2 regions of the Marinomonas sp. 63XJN7_9_ISO-PGPR-S23-217 genome follow, and region 1 is predicted to be linked to the other one. Evidence: predicted binding sites of a transcription regulator. Region 1 holds the regulator's gene; the other holds the start of a gene.

Evidence for each region. Region 1 encodes PhoB, which activates phosphate uptake and scavenging genes when phosphate is short. Its sites were predicted from a motif close to TGTCATANNNNTGTCANA; they were not measured.
Region 2: a site for PhoB is predicted at 6,520-6,537, ahead of AC0VYI_RS02185 (phosphatase PAP2 family protein). Genes of this name have one in related genera too.

What each region holds. Positions count from the first base shown of each region.
Region 1 is NZ_CM149678.1:5,344,620-5,353,606, forward strand. Features, by position in the region: gene AC0VYI_RS24860 (amino acid ABC transporter substrate-binding protein) at 1-337, shown strand, start outside; gene AC0VYI_RS24865 (amino acid ABC transporter permease) at 438-1,613, shown strand; gene AC0VYI_RS24870 (amino acid ABC transporter permease) at 1,625-2,725, shown strand; gene AC0VYI_RS24875 (amino acid ABC transporter ATP-binding protein) at 2,748-3,527, shown strand; gene AC0VYI_RS24880 (chorismate--pyruvate lyase family protein) at 3,740-4,270, shown strand; gene ubiA (4-hydroxybenzoate octaprenyltransferase) at 4,319-5,176, shown strand; gene phoB (phosphate regulon transcriptional regulator PhoB) at 5,261-5,953, shown strand; gene phoR (phosphate regulon sensor histidine kinase PhoR) at 5,963-7,324, shown strand; gene AC0VYI_RS24900 (response regulator) at 7,481-8,323, opposite strand; gene cysZ (sulfate transporter CysZ) at 8,349-8,987, opposite strand, start outside.
Region 2 is NZ_CM149678.1:490,263-499,249, forward strand. Features, by position in the region: gene AC0VYI_RS02165 (multidrug ABC transporter permease/ATP-binding protein) at 1-320, opposite strand, end outside; gene fhuB (Fe(3+)-hydroxamate ABC transporter permease FhuB) at 432-2,411, opposite strand; gene AC0VYI_RS02175 (ABC transporter substrate-binding protein) at 2,408-3,271, opposite strand; gene AC0VYI_RS02180 (ABC transporter ATP-binding protein) at 3,286-4,050, opposite strand; gene AC0VYI_RS02185 (phosphatase PAP2 family protein) at 4,385-6,451, opposite strand; gene AC0VYI_RS02190 (4a-hydroxytetrahydrobiopterin dehydratase) at 6,569-6,883, shown strand; gene AC0VYI_RS02195 (helix-turn-helix transcriptional regulator) at 6,918-7,571, opposite strand; gene eutC (ethanolamine ammonia-lyase subunit EutC) at 7,703-8,584, opposite strand; gene AC0VYI_RS02205 (ethanolamine ammonia-lyase subunit EutB) at 8,584-8,987, opposite strand, start outside.

The DNA.
Region 1 (8,987 bases):
GGTTCGCCAAGGTGATGAACAGTGGAAAGATTTGGTGACTTGGGTGCTATTTGCACAAGTTAATGCAGAAGAAATGGGCATCAACTCTAAAAACGTTGCTGAAATCAAAAAAACAACGAAAGATCCCGCCATTATGCGTCTGCTAGGTGTTGATAGTGATATGGGTAAAGACCTTGGTCTAAGTGCCGATTGGGCTTATAACGTAATCGCCAAAGTGGGTAACTATGGCGAGGAGTTTGACCGTAACGTGGGTAAAGACTCACCACTTGACCTACCTCGTGGTTTGAACAACCTATGGGACAATGGCGGTATCATGTACGCGCCACCAGTTCGTTAATATAACTCTCTTCGGGTTATTACCCAGCCGCCTAAATCTGCGGCTGGGTGTCTTTCCTCTTTTCCTATACATCTGATGAGCAGTTATTGCCTGAACCAAGATGAATGATATAAAAGATCCTAGTAAAAAAAGCTTTTTGTACGATGCAGGAACACGTTCTCTTGTTTTTCAAGTCGTGCTATTGGCTATCGTTATATACGTTTGCTATTACCTATTTAGTAACCTACAAGCCAACTTAGACAGCCGAGGCATAACCACTGGCTTTGCTTTTTTAAACGAGCCTGCGGGCTTTCCTATTCTTATTCACCTAATTAGTTATACTGAGGCAGATACATACGGACGTGCCTTCCTTGTAGCCTTAATCAATACCTTTGTCATTTCCTTGCTGGGTATTATATTAGCCACCATTATTGGCGTGATAATGGGACTAGCCCGTTTGTCTAGAAACTGGCTAGTCGCCCGCTTGGCAACGGTTTATATTGAAACATTGCGTAATATTCCGCTGCTACTACAAATGTTTTTCTGGTATTTCGCCGTGCTCGCTGCACTGCCTACGCCCAGAAACAGTTATGAATTTGCCGACTTCTTATTGAATAAGCGTGGGATCTATTCTCCCAGTCCGATTGCTCAAGAAGGTTTTAGCATCGCAGTAGCAGGGTTTATTGTCTCCATTGTGATTTCTATTGCTTTAATCATCTGGGCCAAAAAACGCCAAACTCGAACGGGTTTATGGTTTCCCGCTTATTGGTCATCTCTTGGCATTATTGTCGTCATTACCTTTTTAGCCTTTGCGGCAGCGGGTTTTCCTTTGGAATTTAACCTGCCTCACAAAACTCGCTTTAACGTTAGTGGTGGCATGGTGTTACCCCCTGAATTTGTCGCAGTATTGGTTGCCTTGTCGACCTATACAGGCTCTTTCATTGCAGAAATAGTTCGTGCTGGTATTTTGTCGGTAAATTGGGGACAAACAGAAGCCGCTCGCTCTCTAGGACTACGCGACAGCTTGACACAGCGACTCATTGTTTTGCCTCAAGCATTACGCGTCATCATCCCGCCTTTGACAAGTCAGTACCTAAACTTGGCTAAAAACTCATCATTAGGAGCCGCTATTGCGTATCCTGAATTGGTGTCTGTCGTCATGGGCACCACGCTAAACCAAACTGGCCAAGCGATTGAAACCATCGGCTTATGTATGCTGGTGTACGGTTCATTGAGCTTAAGTATTTCTTTGTTTATGAACTGGTATAACAAAAAAATGTCACTAATTGAGCGCTAGGAGAGGCACACATGGCTATTGAATTTAAACCATCACCCAGCCTCCCACCACCATCCACAGCGGTGGGACCTGTTGCGTGGGTTCGACATAACCTTTTGTCTTCCCCATTGAATATTATTCTGACAATCTTCAGCCTGTACATTCTGTATTTGCTTATTCCACCACTTATCGAATGGGGCGTAATCAATGCCACATGGACTGGCTCTTCCAATAAAGCTTGTACTGGCAGCGGAGCCTGTTGGGCGTTTATAAATTCCTACTTTGAACAGTTCATGTATGGCTTTTACCCTTCTGACCAAACATGGCGAGTCAACTTAGCGTTGGTGATTTTGATACTTTTAGTGGCCATGTTTGCCATTAAAAAAATCAATAGGTTTTACCTGACACTGGTTATTATCCTTCCTTACCCTATCCTAGCTTACTATTTATTTTCTGGAGGTGCGTTTGGTTTAGAGCCTGTCGAAACGGCCAAATGGGGTGGTCTCTTCTTAACCATTCTGCTGGGTGTTATTGGGATTGTGGCATCGTTTCCATTGGGTGCTTTGCTGGCTTTAGGACGTCGCTCTAATATGCCTGTTGCCAAAGCCGTTTGTGTTATCTTTATCGAAACCATTCGTGCTGTCCCATTGATCACCATTTTGTTTATGGCATCGGTGATGATCCCACTCTTTTTGCCTGATGGATTAAACTTTAACAAACTGTTAAGAGTGTTAATCGGTATTGTCCTTTTCTCATCCGCTTATATGGCGGAGGTGATTCGAGGTGGGTTACAAGCCATTCCGAAAGGTCAATATGAAGCTGCAGATGCGATGGGGCTGACCTATTGGCAATCTATGTCGCTCATTATTTTACCCCAGGCTTTAAAATTGGTTATCCCTGGCATCGTCAATACCTTTATTGGTTTATTTAAAGACACAACTCTGGTTTACATCGTGGGTATGTTTGATTTCTTAGGACGTATTCAAGCCGCTAACCACGATACAAATTGGTTGGGCACCACCGTCGAAGGGTATGTTTTCGCTGCTTTCGTTTACTGGGCTTTCTGCTTTGGTATGTCCCGTTACAGCATGGCACTAGAGCGTAAATTAGAAACTGGACATAAGCGGAATTAGTCAAGAATTTGAGGCTTTTATAATGACAGATAGAAATATGGCACTGGCTCAATTGGAGCAAGGCGAACAAGCAATCATTGAGTTTAAAGACGTAAACAAATGGTATGGCGAATTTCATGTGCTAAAAAATATCAACTTTAGCATCAAAAAAGGGGAGCGAATCGTCGTCTGCGGTCCATCGGGATCGGGAAAATCGACAATGACTCGCTGTATTAATCGCCTTGAAGAGCATCAGAAAGGCATCATTACCGTCGATGGTATCGAGATGAATAATAACTTGAAGAACATCGAGACTATTCGTAAAGATGTCGGCATGGTGTTCCAGCATTTTAACTTGTTCCCGCACTTAAGCATTCTTGAAAACCTGACGCTAGCTCCTATTTGGGTACGTAAAATGCCCAAAAAAGAAGCAGAAGAACTGGCCATGCATTATTTGGAACGCGTGAAAATTGCCAACCAAGCATTAAAATACCCAGGGCAACTTTCCGGGGGCCAACAACAGCGTGTGGCGATTGCCCGTGGCCTGTGTATGCAGCCACGCATCATGCTATTTGATGAGCCCACTTCCGCTCTTGACCCAGAAATGATCAAAGAAGTGCTCGATGTTATGGTGCAGTTGGCAGAAGAAGGGATGACCATGGTTTGTGTTACCCATGAAATGGGCTTTGCTAAAACCGTGGCGGATCGCGTGGTCTTTATGGATGCTGGAGAAATTGTGGAGGCCAATGAGCCTCAAGAGTTTTTCAATAATCCACAGCATGACCGTACACAATTGTTCCTAAGCCAAATTTTGAACCATTGATACTGATTCCCTGTTAACTAAACAAATCGGATCAACAGCCTCACCTTGATGTTCCACCATGACGTTGGACATAAAGGCGAGGCTTTTTTATGCATTGTTCTATGGGACAAGGTTGCGAAACCTCAATATAATAGCCATGTCACTAATCGAGACCTTTATGCACTGGCAGAAACACCAGTGTCGATAAAAGGGCTCTAAACGATTGGCCTAACATGCAATTAAATCATCATCTGACACTTGCCCTGCACTACCGTTGGCAACCCTTAAAACAAATTAACAAACAGCAAATTCCAGCGTCACTTTGGTTTTGGCTCACGACCAGTCAATCCATCACCGCAGAGTTGAAAAAAAGAGGCCAACTCACGGTAGAGGTTATTGAGGATGGTTGGGGGAAAGCAACACCGCGTGAAAAACGACGACTCAACATGAAGCCACGCGATGCTGCGCGTGTTCGCACGGTATTATTAAAAGTCGATGGTCGAACCGTTATATACGCCCGCTCCATTATCCCAGCCAACGCCTTACGAGGTCATTGGCGACAAGTGAAACATTTGCACAATAAACCATTAGGCGGTTATTTGTTTAAACATAGGGCACTTAAACGCAGCCCTATTGAGGTAGCGGCCCTTCCCAAAGGCTTATTTACCAATCACCATACTAAAGTCTGGGCAAGACGCTCTGTTTTCCAACAATTTGGCTCTGGTATCTTGGTCAGTGAAGCATTTTTCGAGACAATGGCATAACATAAAGGCGGCTTCGCCTAATTCTGACGACTAAATCAATGGACTCCCATGAACAAGCTTAAAGATTACGCCGACTTAACGCGTTTTAATCGTCCTATTGGCTCCCTACTCTTGCTGTGGCCGACCCTATGGGCCCTTTGGCTAGCGGCCGATGGCTGGCCCCAATGGCACCTTATTGTCATTTTTGTTCTGGGAGTGTTTAGCATGCGTTCTGCCGGCTGTGTCATCAATGATTACGCTGACCGAAAAGTCGATGGACACGTTGAGCGCACGAAAAATCGTCCTTTACCGTCTGGCCGTGTGTCCGAAAAAGAAGCGCTGGGGCTGTTCGCCTTTTTGGTCGTATTGAGCTTTTTGTTGGTGCTGTGTACCGATTTACGAACCATTTTGCTGTCTTTCGTCGGCTTAGGATTAGCCGCACTGTACCCCTTTATGAAGCGCTACACCCACCTGCCCCAGTTATTTCTTGGCTTGGCGTTCTCTTGGGCGATTCCCATGGCATACAGCGCCCAAGGCGGGGATCTGCTAGACCCCAAGTTGTGGATGCTGTTTGTGGCAAATTGCTTCTGGACCATTGCCTATGACACCTACTATGCCATGACAGACCGACCCGACGATTTAAAAGTCGGCATTAAATCCACCGCGATCCTTTTCGGCAAATACGATTTACTTGTTATTCTCTGTCTACAAGGTCTGACGTTATCCCTATTGGTCTGGATCGGGATACTGGCCCACCTTAACTGGATCTACTTTGTGTCGCTTATCATCAGTTTGGGATTATTTGGGCTGCAATACCAAAAAGCCAAAGAACGTGACCGACAAGCCTGCTTCCATGCTTTCTTAGATAATAACCGAATTGGCTACTGTATCTTTATTGGCATCGCTGCTAGCTTACTATTTATGTAATATATGGCGAATATGTGACATTTTCATATAACTGTCATACTAAGACGTTTTAATTAAACCGTTCCTGAGATGAGGGTAGATCCTGTGACCGGTAAAAAAGTATTAATCATTGATGATGAGTCTTCCATTCGCGAAATGATCGCCGTCGCCTTAGAAATGGCGGGATACGAATATATGGAAGCAGAAAATAGCCAACAAGCCCACGAAATCATTGTCGACCATCGACCTGATTTGATTCTCTGCGACTGGATGATGCCAGGGAGTAGCGGCATAGAACTGACTCGTCGCCTAAAAAAAGACAGTGCAACAGCGGAAATCCCCGTCATTATGTTGACGGCAAAAAGCGAGGAAGACAACAAAATTCAAGGGCTGGAAGTCGGTGCTGACGATTACATTACCAAGCCCTTCTCGCCACGAGAATTAGTCGCCAGACTGAAAGCGGTGCTACGTCGAGCCACGCCTCAAGGGGTAGATGAGCCAATTGAAATCGAAGGGTTAACCCTTGATCCTATTAGCCAACGCGTTACCATTGACAATAAGCCGCTAGATATGGGGCCGACGGAGTACCGTCTGCTAAAATTTCTCATGACTCACCAAGAAAGAGCCTATTCACGGGCACAATTATTGGATCAGGTATGGGGCGGTAATGTTTATGTGGAAGAACGTACCGTTGATGTGCATATTCGCCGTTTACGAAAAGCCATTGGTAGCAGTCACGACTTTTTGATTCAAACCGTTCGAGGGACTGGCTACCGATTCTCTCCCAAAAGGACTTAGTCATATAATATGAAAGCAGTTTGGCGAAGAGCAATAATTCGCTGGTCTTTAGGGCTTTTGGCCTGCATCGTCATCGGTTTTATCATAAACCACTTACAAGCCGTCGTACTTTTGTTTTTATTGGGAACATTGTATTGGCAGCTGTATCAACTTTACCAATTTCATTATTGGCTACGTCACTCTGGGCGAGGCGCCCCCCCTGAATCGGATGGTATCTGGGGAGATATCTTCGATGTTGTCTACCGTTTGCAGAAAAAGCAGCGTAAATCGAAGCGCCGTATGCGCCAAGCTCTGAATCGTATCGAGAATTCTACCGCCGCCCTAAAAGAAGGCGTCATTATGGCCGATAACCAAGGCAACTTAGAGTGGTGGAATAACTCGGCAGGACACTTTTTAGGCCTAATGCGCCCAGTTGATCGAGGGCAGCCCATTACCAATATTGTTCGCAACCCAGAATTTTTTCGTTACTTTACCCAAAAACGTTTTGGAGAACCGCTGGTGATTAAGTCACCGGCCAAAGAGGGCGTTTATTTAGAAGTCCAAACCACCTTGTACGATAAAAATGATCATTTGATTTTTATCCGCGATGTCACAAGACTGCACCTGCTCGAAGAAATGCGCAAAGACTTTGTCGCCAATGCCTCCCATGAGCTAAAAACCCCTTTAACGGTCATTAAAGGTTATTTAGAAACGTTAGAAATGTTCCAAGATTCCCTGCCCGCCAGCATGCAAAAAGGCATCGCAAATATGTCTGAGCAGTCGGAGCGCATGGAACATTTAATCGAAGATTTGTTGCTATTATCGCGTTTAGAAAGCAACGATAAACGAGAAGAAGAACATTGGCATGAGGTGTCTTCTTGGACGGAAGCCATTAAGAAAATTGCGTCACCTCTACTTACTGAAAAACATTCTTTAGACATTGATATTCCAGAAAAAGCACGTCTGTACGGCGCCTACAACGAACTCTACAGTGCGTTTTCTAATTTGGTGGTAAACGCCATCAAGTATTCACCAGATGGCGGTGAAATCAAAGTGAAATGGGAGTCTAATGAATTCAGTGGCGTGTTTTCAGTTGCCGACCACGGCTTAGGCATAGACCCAAGATACATTCCGCGCTTAACGGAGCGATTTTTCCGAGTCGATAAGGGTCGTAGTACCAAAACGGGCGGCACGGGCTTAGGCTTAGCCATCGTCAAACATGTGCTCATGCACCATGATGCTAAGTTACAGATCCTTAGCGAACTCAACCGTGGCAGTCGCTTCTCTTGTCATTTCCCAGCCAACCGAGTACGGACGGATGATATTCCAGCGTTTTCTGCAATAGAAAAAAATGTTGAGGATGACAAAGAGCCTATTGTAAAAGACCAATAAACCCCACCCTAACCCTCCCCTTAAATAAGGGGAGGGAACAAGACATTCCTCAGCCCAACCCCTTCCCCTTACAACGGAGCTGGGAGGGAACTGTCGGCTCCTCCCCCTTGCCAAGGGGGAGGCTGGGAGGGGGTTATAAGGGTTCAATACATAACACTATAAGCTATCAAACAGCTTACTGATAAACGCTTCTTTTTCAGCATCTTGGTCAATCAGCCCCAAACCAACAGTTAAAAAGGTTGAATCATGTTTCTTCTCCGTGGTGGCGACAGATTGGACATAATAATTCAGGCGATTGACCTTGCCCTCAAACTCTAAATCCAAAACGGATTGTCCCAATACTTGAGGAATCACGTCATCGCTTTTTATCAGCATGGTGGCGTCTTGTTTACTAAATTGAATCACCATGCAGCGAAACTGTTTGCCTTCGAAACGCACCATAGTGGGAATTTTCACATCTTTCACTGTGGGGACAGGGGCATCAGGGTTGATAAATTTCGTCGCCTCGACTTTACGAGATGATTTTCCCCCCATCAAAACATCCAATGATGCCGATGCGACACCACCAGCAGGCGAAGCACTTCTAGGTTTTTGCGAGGTCAGCTTGCTTTGCATATTATGCTTTTTGGCAGCGCTCATCACCTTATTCACCAGCTGTTCACTGGAAAACGGTTTCCCCAAATAATCGGTCACACCGGATTTGACCGCCTCCACCACATGGTCTTTATCGCCACGGCTGGTAATCATCACAAAAGGAATATTTTCTTTTTTGTATTCAGGCTGCTCACGGCACCACTGCAAAAGTTCCACCCCGGTCATTTCGGGCATTTCCCAATCACACAGCACCATATCGAACTGACTTTTCGATAGCAATTGTTGGGCCTTGCGGCCATTAACGGCTTCCTCCAATATGGCGGCTGGAAATTCCTTACGCAATGTGCGACGAATTAAATCGCGCGTAAAAGACGCATCATCCACCACCAGTATTTTTATCGACATTCACAAGCCTCTTTCTAGAGCAATCTTACAAGGAAGTGCCATTACCATGCACAGGTTGGAAAACCGAGACCCACAGAAGCGTGGCAGCCAACACAGCAATCGGCATGATCACTAAATTTACAAAAGGAATCGTCAAACAGACCATGACAATACCGCCAAAGGTCCAACACAATAGCGGCTTAGTACGCAACGCCATACGCATGTCATAAAAGGCGACTTTGTTATTGTCAAATGCGTAATCCATGTATTGAAGTGACAACATCCATGCTGAAAATAATAGCAGCAAAACCGGAGCAACGACATTCACCAAGGGGATAAAAGACAGCACTATTAACAAAATGAAACGTGGTAAGAAATAGAATAATTTCTGACATTCACGCTGCACACTGCGAGCAATAATAGCAATCACCACTTTCGTGGTCATTTTTTCATCGAACACTTTACCCGTTTGCTTCTCTTCTACCTTCTCCGCCAAGATGGCCATAAAAGGCGACGCCAAAATGTTCACCCCAATAGAAAAACTATAAAACAGCAACACAGCAATAATGGCGGCAAAGATGATGTAAAACAGCCAATGCATAAAGGCGAGCCAATGGGGCAAATAGCCCATCGCCATATTAATCAAATCATCAAAGTAATGCAGAGCCACCATGTACAATAACGC
Region 2 (8,987 bases), 590 kb from region 1:
AAACGAGCGCTGCCGATGCTTTCTATTTGTTCGATATCAGTATTGATCAGTTTTTTGATAAGCTGACAGCGTTTTTTATAGACAAACTGATGCCCCAGTTTATGCAGTGCCACTTGGGCGACGGTAGCCGTTGCCAGCAAGACCGCCAACAGGAGGACAAATTGCCACAGGACCGAGGGGGTTAGGTCGTGCTGACTGAGTAGTCGGTATTGAATAAAAGCAATTACCCCGACCGTCAGGAGCGCGCTGGCCATACTGAGTAAGATGACAAAAGCCAGAGGTTTGCCTTGTTTGTCTGCAAGCTGCATCAGTAACTTCATGTTAGATCCATAAATAAACAGTTTTGATTTGTATTATCATTCTCATTAATTGACTTTGACACATTCCATGTTTTGCGAAGCAAGATACTAGTATGTTGGTAGAGCTATTTCCTAGAGCCGCCGTAAGCCCCACATCAGGTATAAGCCGCCGAGAATGGAGGCGACCATGCCTGCAGGTACTTCCTGTGGGTAGAGTAATTGTCGACCTAACCAGTCGGACAGTAACATCAGTAGTCCCCCTACCAATGATGAGGCGATCAGATGATCACGGGCACGACTAAAACCAAATAGCCGTGCTAAATGAGGCGCCATCAGCCCAACAAAACTTAATGGACCGACAACCAAGGTGGCAGCAACAGTTAAGCAAGCGGCTAACAGTAGCAGCAAGAGACGGGATCGGGAGACATTCATTCCCAATGATCGAGCTGTCGCTTGCCCTAGCGGTAAAACATCCAGCCATTTACTTAGCAAAAAGCCAATACTGACCAATAACAACGTCGCTATCGCTAAAGGCAACAAGGTTTGGTTTTTAACGTAATAGGTGGAACCGGATAACCAAGCTAAAAAAGCATAGCTACGTGGGTCGCCACCGGCGAGAATAAGACTTTGCACGGCATTCATCAGGGCCGTAATAGCGACCCCTGTCAACAATACCCGCTCCGGTTGAAATCCCGACTTATGATTGAGCAAGACGATTAACCCCATGACTATCAGGGCCCCCACCAGACCACCTATATAGAGTCCAACAAGTCCTGATGCAAGACCACTATAGAGGGTGATAATCAGACCAATGGCGATGCCAGAGCTGATACCAATCACCTCTGGGCTCGCCATTGGATTGCCGCTTAAGCGCTGAATGATGGTGCCTGCTACCGCGAGCATAATGCCAGCTAATAATGCCGCAACTAAGCGAGGTATCCGCAATTCCAACAAAGACCAATCGCCATTGAAGACTAGCCATTGCCAACCGTGGTTTTGAATAGACAAACTGGCAAACAAACAAAAACCCACCAGCAATGCCCCGCCTGTCCATACAATGGCGGATTTGCTGAGGTGATGTATTTGCTGATTATGTCGGGTTAATACGGTTTCCGCTTGGGCCTGATGACGAATGGCCAGTTTGGGGAGTAGCCATAACATAAGTGGTGCCCCCAGCGCTGCCGTGGCGGCTCCTGTCTGAACAACCATTTCCACCGTGTCTGGTAGTCGTTGAATCAATAAATCTGTCAGTGTTAGTAAGAGGGCGCCAAGTATCATGGACACTATTACTTTAGGTAGTAAACGACGGATGCCCATTAGCCGCGTAATGGCAGGAGCGGCGAGCCCAATAAAGCCAATCACACCAACACTGGCGACCACCCAAGACGTCAGTAGTACCGCTAGACCAAGACAGACAAAACGGAGCTTGGTTAATGACACCCCTAAACTTTTAGCTCCAGACTCGGTTAATTCTAATAAACTTAATGGCTTAAGGAATAAAAGCGCGATGAGCACCGCCACAAGAATGCGAGGCCATAAATAGGTGACATTGCCCCAGCCCGTTTGTACTAGAGAGCCCGCCCCCCAGATCATTAAACCAGAGAGTTTTTCTTGATTGAGCATCAGCAATACGGTGCTGAAAGCGCTGAAATAGAGATTAAGCACCAGACCCGCAATCACGACCACTGTGGGCGATAGGGCACGTCGCCAAGACAACAGAAAGACCAGCCCCATGGTAATGAGCCCTCCTGTTAAGGCAACCAGACTTTGAGAAAACGCCATCAGCCAAGGTGCATACAGTGTTGCCAGCATCAGGCTAAAGCTAGCGCCGCTAGCAATCCCCAAAGTAGAGGGCGAGGCAATGGGATTTCTAAGTACCTGTTGCAGCAACACCCCAGCTACCGCTAATGCGGCACCACACAATAAGGTGGTAAACAGGCGTGGCCACCAGGTTAATGACAACTCGACCGAGCGGCTAGACTGCCAGTTTGTCTGGAGTAAGCTAGCAAAAGCATGGTTAAGCCCACCGACGCTGTTTAGATGAGCGCCTATTAACAAAGCGACCAGAACGGCAAGGAGCGCCATCAGCGTGAAAGGAAGCGTCCGCATCATTTGCTCTCCTGGTGAATAGCAGTGGTTAATAGACGAGCAAAGCGTACCGTGGAAGGGATGGCTCCAAAGCTCCAAACGGGCGGGATTTTCAGCATCGGATGCCCTGTTTGTTTGACCAAGTATTGCCAGAAGGCATCCTGTCGTAGGTTCGCTTCCACACCTGCTGGTAATGGCTCGATGACGACAATTTGCCCTTTCACACCAAGCAGTTTGTCAATGCCAACTAGGGAAAAGCCCCACTTATTGGTCTGTCGGTGCCACGCACTTTGTAAACCGATTTGCTGAGCGGCAATGCCATACAGACTATTAGTGCCAAAGACTCGTACATGACGAGCGTCCATAAACTGCATCATCAACAAGGGTGGCGTATGGGCGGGAACCTGTTTAGAAAGGGTCGCCAACGTCGCCTGAGCCGATTGAATCAGTGATTTAGCAGCCGCTTCTCGGTGGGTGTCTTTCGCGAGGGTTTGCGTATAGGTTTTGAAGGCTTGCCATGAAACATCGCTTTTTTTATATAAGGCGATGTTTGTTACGGGGGCAATACGGGATAATTGTGGTGTTAGAGACTGAAACATCGGAGAGATAAAAATACGCTCTGGTTTTAGCTCCGCCAATCGTTCCAAATTGGGTTGAGTGCGCAAGCCAATATCGACGGTACGACTGGGAATAGCCGGGGATTTTACCCACGCGTTGTAGTCGGCTATCTGTGCCGCGCCGATGGGGTGAACGCCTAAGGCAAGCAGGGTTTCGATCTGCGTCCAATCTATGGCGGCCACTTTCATCTCACGCTCTTGTGCGACGGCGAAGTGGGTTGTAAACGTGATAGACAGCAGAAGCAAATAAGAAAAGGTACGTTTCATAACTTCCTACTTGGCTAGTAAGGCATGGCAACCGGATACCCTGCGGGGTGATCCGTAATGTGCATGTTGATACCGTAGATGTCTTCTAGGGTTTGTGGTGTAAAGAGGCTCTCAATAGAGCCTGAGGCAATCATCTTTCCACTGTGCAGTGCGACGATATGATCGCAGAAGCGCGCTGCCATATTGATATCGTGGATAACAATAATCACACCAAGGGATAACTCGCGACTGAGCTTTTTGATCAGATTAAGCATGTCTACTTGATGGGCAATATCTAAAGCAGATAGCGGTTCATCAAGTAGCAAATATTGCGTGCGCTGAGCCAGTAACATGGCGAGCCAAAGGCGTTGGCGTTCACCACCGGATAGGGTGTCAACTAAACGGTCCTGATAAGAGGTGGTATCGGTTAGCGCCATGGCTTCGTCGATGTATGTTTGATCCTGACGATTTAAACGACCCAGCAAACCGTGCCAAGGATAACGACCAAACCCAACTAGGTCTCTGCCCGATAAGCTGTCTGTTGCTGGGGTTTGCTGAGGAAGATAAGCCACTTGTTGGGCAAATTGTTTATGGGACCAAGAGTCGATAGCTTGACCATTTAGCAGAATATGACCACAGGTTGCTGTTTGTTGTTGGGCGAGCAGCTTAAGAAGAGTGGATTTTCCTGACCCATTATGACCGACCAAGGCGTAAATTTTTCCAGGCTCAAAGGTCATGGAAAAGTCGGCCAATAAGGCGCGGCCATTCACGTCAAATCCTAATGCTTTCGACTCTATCATTCCATTCACTCTCTGCATTACATGTGGTGTCGATGTCTGAGAGCAATATTTTTATATAATAATGACGTTAATGCAAATCATTTTCATTTAAAGTGTAAATATTTAGTACACTGAGACCTTTGCACTATGTCACTAGCGACGCCAAGATGCTGCAAAAACAGACGAGAAAGCGGAGTTTATCGCGATAAATGAGCATTTTGAGTCTGTTTTTAACAAAGTATTGGCAAGCACAGTAATCGTGCCAAGGTCTCACACTTTATGCATGATTTGGCATAAACAGCAATAGCCCTATCTATTTGTTGGGCTATTGCTTGGTTCGCGGGGAAAAGCAGACTTATTGAAAGGTCGCGATGAGCTTATTGTCAGTATATTGCAGACGAACTGGTAGAGGAGAAGAAATGGTCTCAAATTGACCTTGTAACTGGCGTCCCTCAATTAGCACGTAGCCTTTGCCTGCTTGAGGTTGAAAATGCGACAAATCTAAGGCCAATGTACCGCCAATGATAACCACGTTTCCTGAGGCTTGAATTTGGCTGGCGTCTTTATCCATGTCGATTTTAGTGGCCCCATTCAACTGAGTGTAGTTCGCGACCTTTAATGCACCTTTTGATGTCACATCCAAAATTCCATTTTTCAGATAGAGGTCGCCTTTACCCAAGGCATGGGCTGAGGCGGCTTCCAATACACCATTGTCAATAATCGTGCCACCATGATACTGATTGTTGCCCGTTAAAGTAAGAATGCCGCAGCCTTTCTTCGTTAGTTTTCCCTTGCCCGAAATAGGATTACGCCACCAATCGTGAGCATTAAAGGCGCCTTTATTGGCGTCCATATTGACCGTAATATCCCCATTAAAGGCACCGTATCCATCGGCAGCGGTGACTAAATCTAAACGGCCCCAACCATTTGATTGATCCAGAATAGGATAGCCAGAGGGCACTTCTGTGGTTGCCAGAACCGCACGGCGTTGTGCTGGGTTTAAGTAAGGCTGTCTGGTGGCCAGTAAGAGTTCAGCCCCTGCTGGTACAACGGGCCCTTGGTGTAACTTTCCTGTTTGACTAAAACCATAGGTCAGTCGTGATCGATAAAGGGCTTTCATCGCTTCGTGATTGGCAAACTTATTGTTATCAAATACATGGGTATTGACCTTATTGCCAAGTATTAAACCTTGCGGGTGCAACACTTTGTTGTGAGCGAAATAATACAAGAATTGTCTGGCCGCGTAAGCTTGTTGACCAAAGTAGGATTGCGAGTCGTTATAGGCTCTTTGTGCATCCGCCTGAATGTTCCTTTGGGATAAAGCGTAAGTTGCTACGGCTAAGGCGTGAATACGGCCACCGATCACATCTACGGGGGAATGCATGCCCGCTTGAATGCGGCTCTCGCCTAATTGCGACGCCCGAGTAAGCATCTCTGAATAACGCTGTGGCAAGGCGTAAGCATAGGCCATGGCCGCTAAGTAACCAGCATTGGTGTGTCCACTTGGATAGGCGCCATCTTTACGGCGGTTTTCCTGATTATTGGCAACAACACTGCTCTCATGATGACGACGTGAGCACATCAGGCCAGGCACGACCTTTACTTCGGATTGGTATTGATCAATCAGCCAGTCCGAATGCACGGTACCATTTTGCTGTACACAAGAATAAGGCGCGGTGCCTAGATAATGTATTCCGCCAGTTTTGTCCATACGCCATGGACGAGGGGTTGAATAAATGTACTTTGAGGCACTCGTGGAAGCTGGGGCTACCTCGCGAAAATCGTAAACCAGCTGATACACACTACCTAATGGCGCGTTTCGTTTCCCGGCAAACTTGATGTCATCATTATTCTTGGCATAGTAATGGGCGTTGCTAACAATGTCTTTGACAGTCGGCTGATCAATGTCTGTATAGGCGCCAGAAGCCGTTACATAGGCTTGTGTCAGAGGGCCATAGCCGTCAATCACACTGTAGTTTTTGCTGCGCTGATCATCCAAATAGGCGGCAATGGCTTGTTTATCTGTGCGCTGCTGGGTGACCTTGATCACATAAGCAATGTTTTCTTGCCAGATTTTTGGATTCACAATGGCTTGGTTGGCAAAACTGCTTGGTCCATTGCTATTGGCGTCGTTTTGCCACCCCTTTAGCCCGTTCGTCCAAATTTGATTCATGCCGATTAGTAGCGTTGCGATGGGGTTTTGCTCAATATTGTATTTCAAATTCCCTTTACTGTTGTTCGCACCATTTTGAATCACGGGCAAAGGGTAACCTACTTTAGGAACTGGAACCGTTTGTTCAAAGCCCAGCCCGATAGGCGGTAATGGTGTTGGTATTGTCGAGTTTGCTTGGGTGACGGAGCTGATGAAAAGAGTTAAGCATAACGAACTTTTAATAGGAGAGAGTGTAAAGGGTGTTTTCATTATAAGTGGCTTCCTTGGACATCGAGCGAGAGACGCGTTACTGTGAAAAGGTTAAGCTAAATGGGCAAGATGAAAGCTTAATGACAGCAATTTAAAAAGCTCTTCAACGGAGACGTTATGACAGTACAAAAGCTCAATGACAACGACGTTCAACAAGCCCTACATTCTCTTAATGAAAAATCCGATTCTAAGTGGACATTGGAAGACGACAAGCTCAGTAAAACCTTCAAATTTAAAGACTTTCAGCAAGCCTTTGGCTTTATGACCCTGTGCGCGATTTATGCGGAAAAGAAAGATCATCATCCTGAGTGGTTTAATGTCTACAACACCGTCAAAATACAACTGACAACTCATGATGTGGGCGGGCTTTCTGAGAAGGATTTTGATCTGGCAAGTAAAATGGAAGACAACGCGTCTTTCTTTACAAGGTAAAGTAGTTCAGACGACATCCTTGTCATAGGATAAGCTAACTATTTTTGGAAACCAGTAATCTTTCTAAGGTCTTGACGGAGTTGGGCAAGAGTCCAACTTTTAAGTCGAAGGGTTGGAACAGTTTGTTCACTATGTCCGCAGTGTAATTACCTTTATCGTTTTCGTTTTCAGAAAGGGTTTTGCGGGAAACGCCAACGAGATTCGCGAAGTCTTCTTGTTTTAAACCGAGTACTTGAATGCGCAATATTTTCAGCGCTTCTCCTTGACTAATATCGCCCATAATCAATTGTTTAATGATTCGCTGCATGGTCTTTTGTTTGTCATCGTCAACAAGAGGTTGCGAATTCTTAGAGGCTCGTGCAATGGGATTTTTTGTCTTGCCGTCGTCGGTTTCATCCAGCACGGCTGGGGTGTCATCAGTGACTGGAGTATGGCTTTTTTCTAAGGCTTGAATGGTTTCTTCGAGGGTTTCTTTCACGGCCTGTGTGGCTTCTTTTACGGGCGCAATGACCGATTCAACCTGTTCTAAAACTGTAGTGGGAGTAACGATGTCGGCCGATTTTTTTTTCTTAATCTTAGTTTTACCCTTTTGTTTGTCTTGGGCGTTTTTTTTAGACGCTTTTTTGCCCTTCTTTTTTGACTCTTTAGCTGGCGGGTAAACACTATCGATTTGGCCTTTCATTTTCATGCTACTACCTCATAAGTTCACTAATGATGACATGGATTGCGCTCTAATTTATAGCATAGTACGTTAATGTTAAGTATGTGTTTCAAAATGATTATTTATACAGGCTTTGCCATGCCGCTTGTCTAAAATCATCAGTCCGAAGCTGTTAGGAAGTTACGTGTGGAGTGGCCTGTATCAATGACAAGGTCGTCATCCGAGCGATCTTTAAGTTTCACGCCAGATAGCTTCAATTGTTTGGCTTCTTTTAATAAATAAAACGCCTTGCGAGCCGCTTCCTGATAATTCAGTCCGGCAGGGCGAATGTTTGAGATGCAATTGCGATACGCATCGGTATAGCCGACTTTGCCTCCCCAAGTAAGATACAAGCCTAAACTGTCTGGTGAGCTTAATCCAGGACGTTCACCAATGAGTACCAACACGCATTTAGCGTTAAGTCGCTCACAAATATCATCGCCAATGGCGACGCGGCCTTGTTCTACTAGGCATAAAGGAGCGATTGTCCAAGAAGGCGACTGATTGCCTAATATGGAAAACAAGGCATTGAGAAAGGGCTGGGTATTTTGCTCAATGGCTAGAGAAGATAGCCCATCCACAACGGCAATTACCAGATCATACCCCTGTGGATAACTGGCTTGGTGCTCATCTAAAAGTCGGGCGGATTCATCATCCAGTCGTCGTCCATAATCAGGACGCTGCAAGTAAATCGCACGATCCGCTGCTCGGCTGTGTAAAAACAAAGGCGCAGACTGAGGAGCCCAATCCTGTGCCATAAGTTGAGTCGCGAGTCCTTTGCTATCCAAATGGGTATGCACCGCGTCAATTGCCTGGGCATGAGCCAATTGAAAGGCTAATAAGTGCTTTGTCGGTACGCTAATACCGGCACGCCCCAGACCCACACGGGCATCCGTAAAGGCATTGAGTTTGTGCCATATATTCTCTGTCACCGCTTCGCTTGATGGTGGCTCGGAAGACGGCGTTGAATCCATTCGGTTTTTCGCATCGTCTGTGCCCATTATTGGCCTCCAATCAGACGGTTTAAGGGCTTATAAAAAGCATCGGGTAATTGCTGATTCAAAACAAACTGTTCGTTGTTCTTAAAAATCCCCATCTTGGCGAGCCAAGCATCGAACTCGGGGGCGGGTTTTAGCCCCAGTGCTCTTCGAGCATATAGAGCGTCGTGGAAGGAAGTTGTCTGGTAGTTGAGCATGATGTCGTCCGAACCAGGAATCCCCATCACGAAAGTACAGCCAGCGACGCCGAGTAGTGTTAGTAAGTTGTCCATGTCGTTTTGATCGGCTTGAGCATGGTTGGTATAGCACACATCACATCCCATAGGTAAGCCAAGTAGCTTGCCACAGAAGTGGTCTTCTAGCCCCGCTCGGGTAATTTCTTTGCCATCGTATAAATATTCAGGAC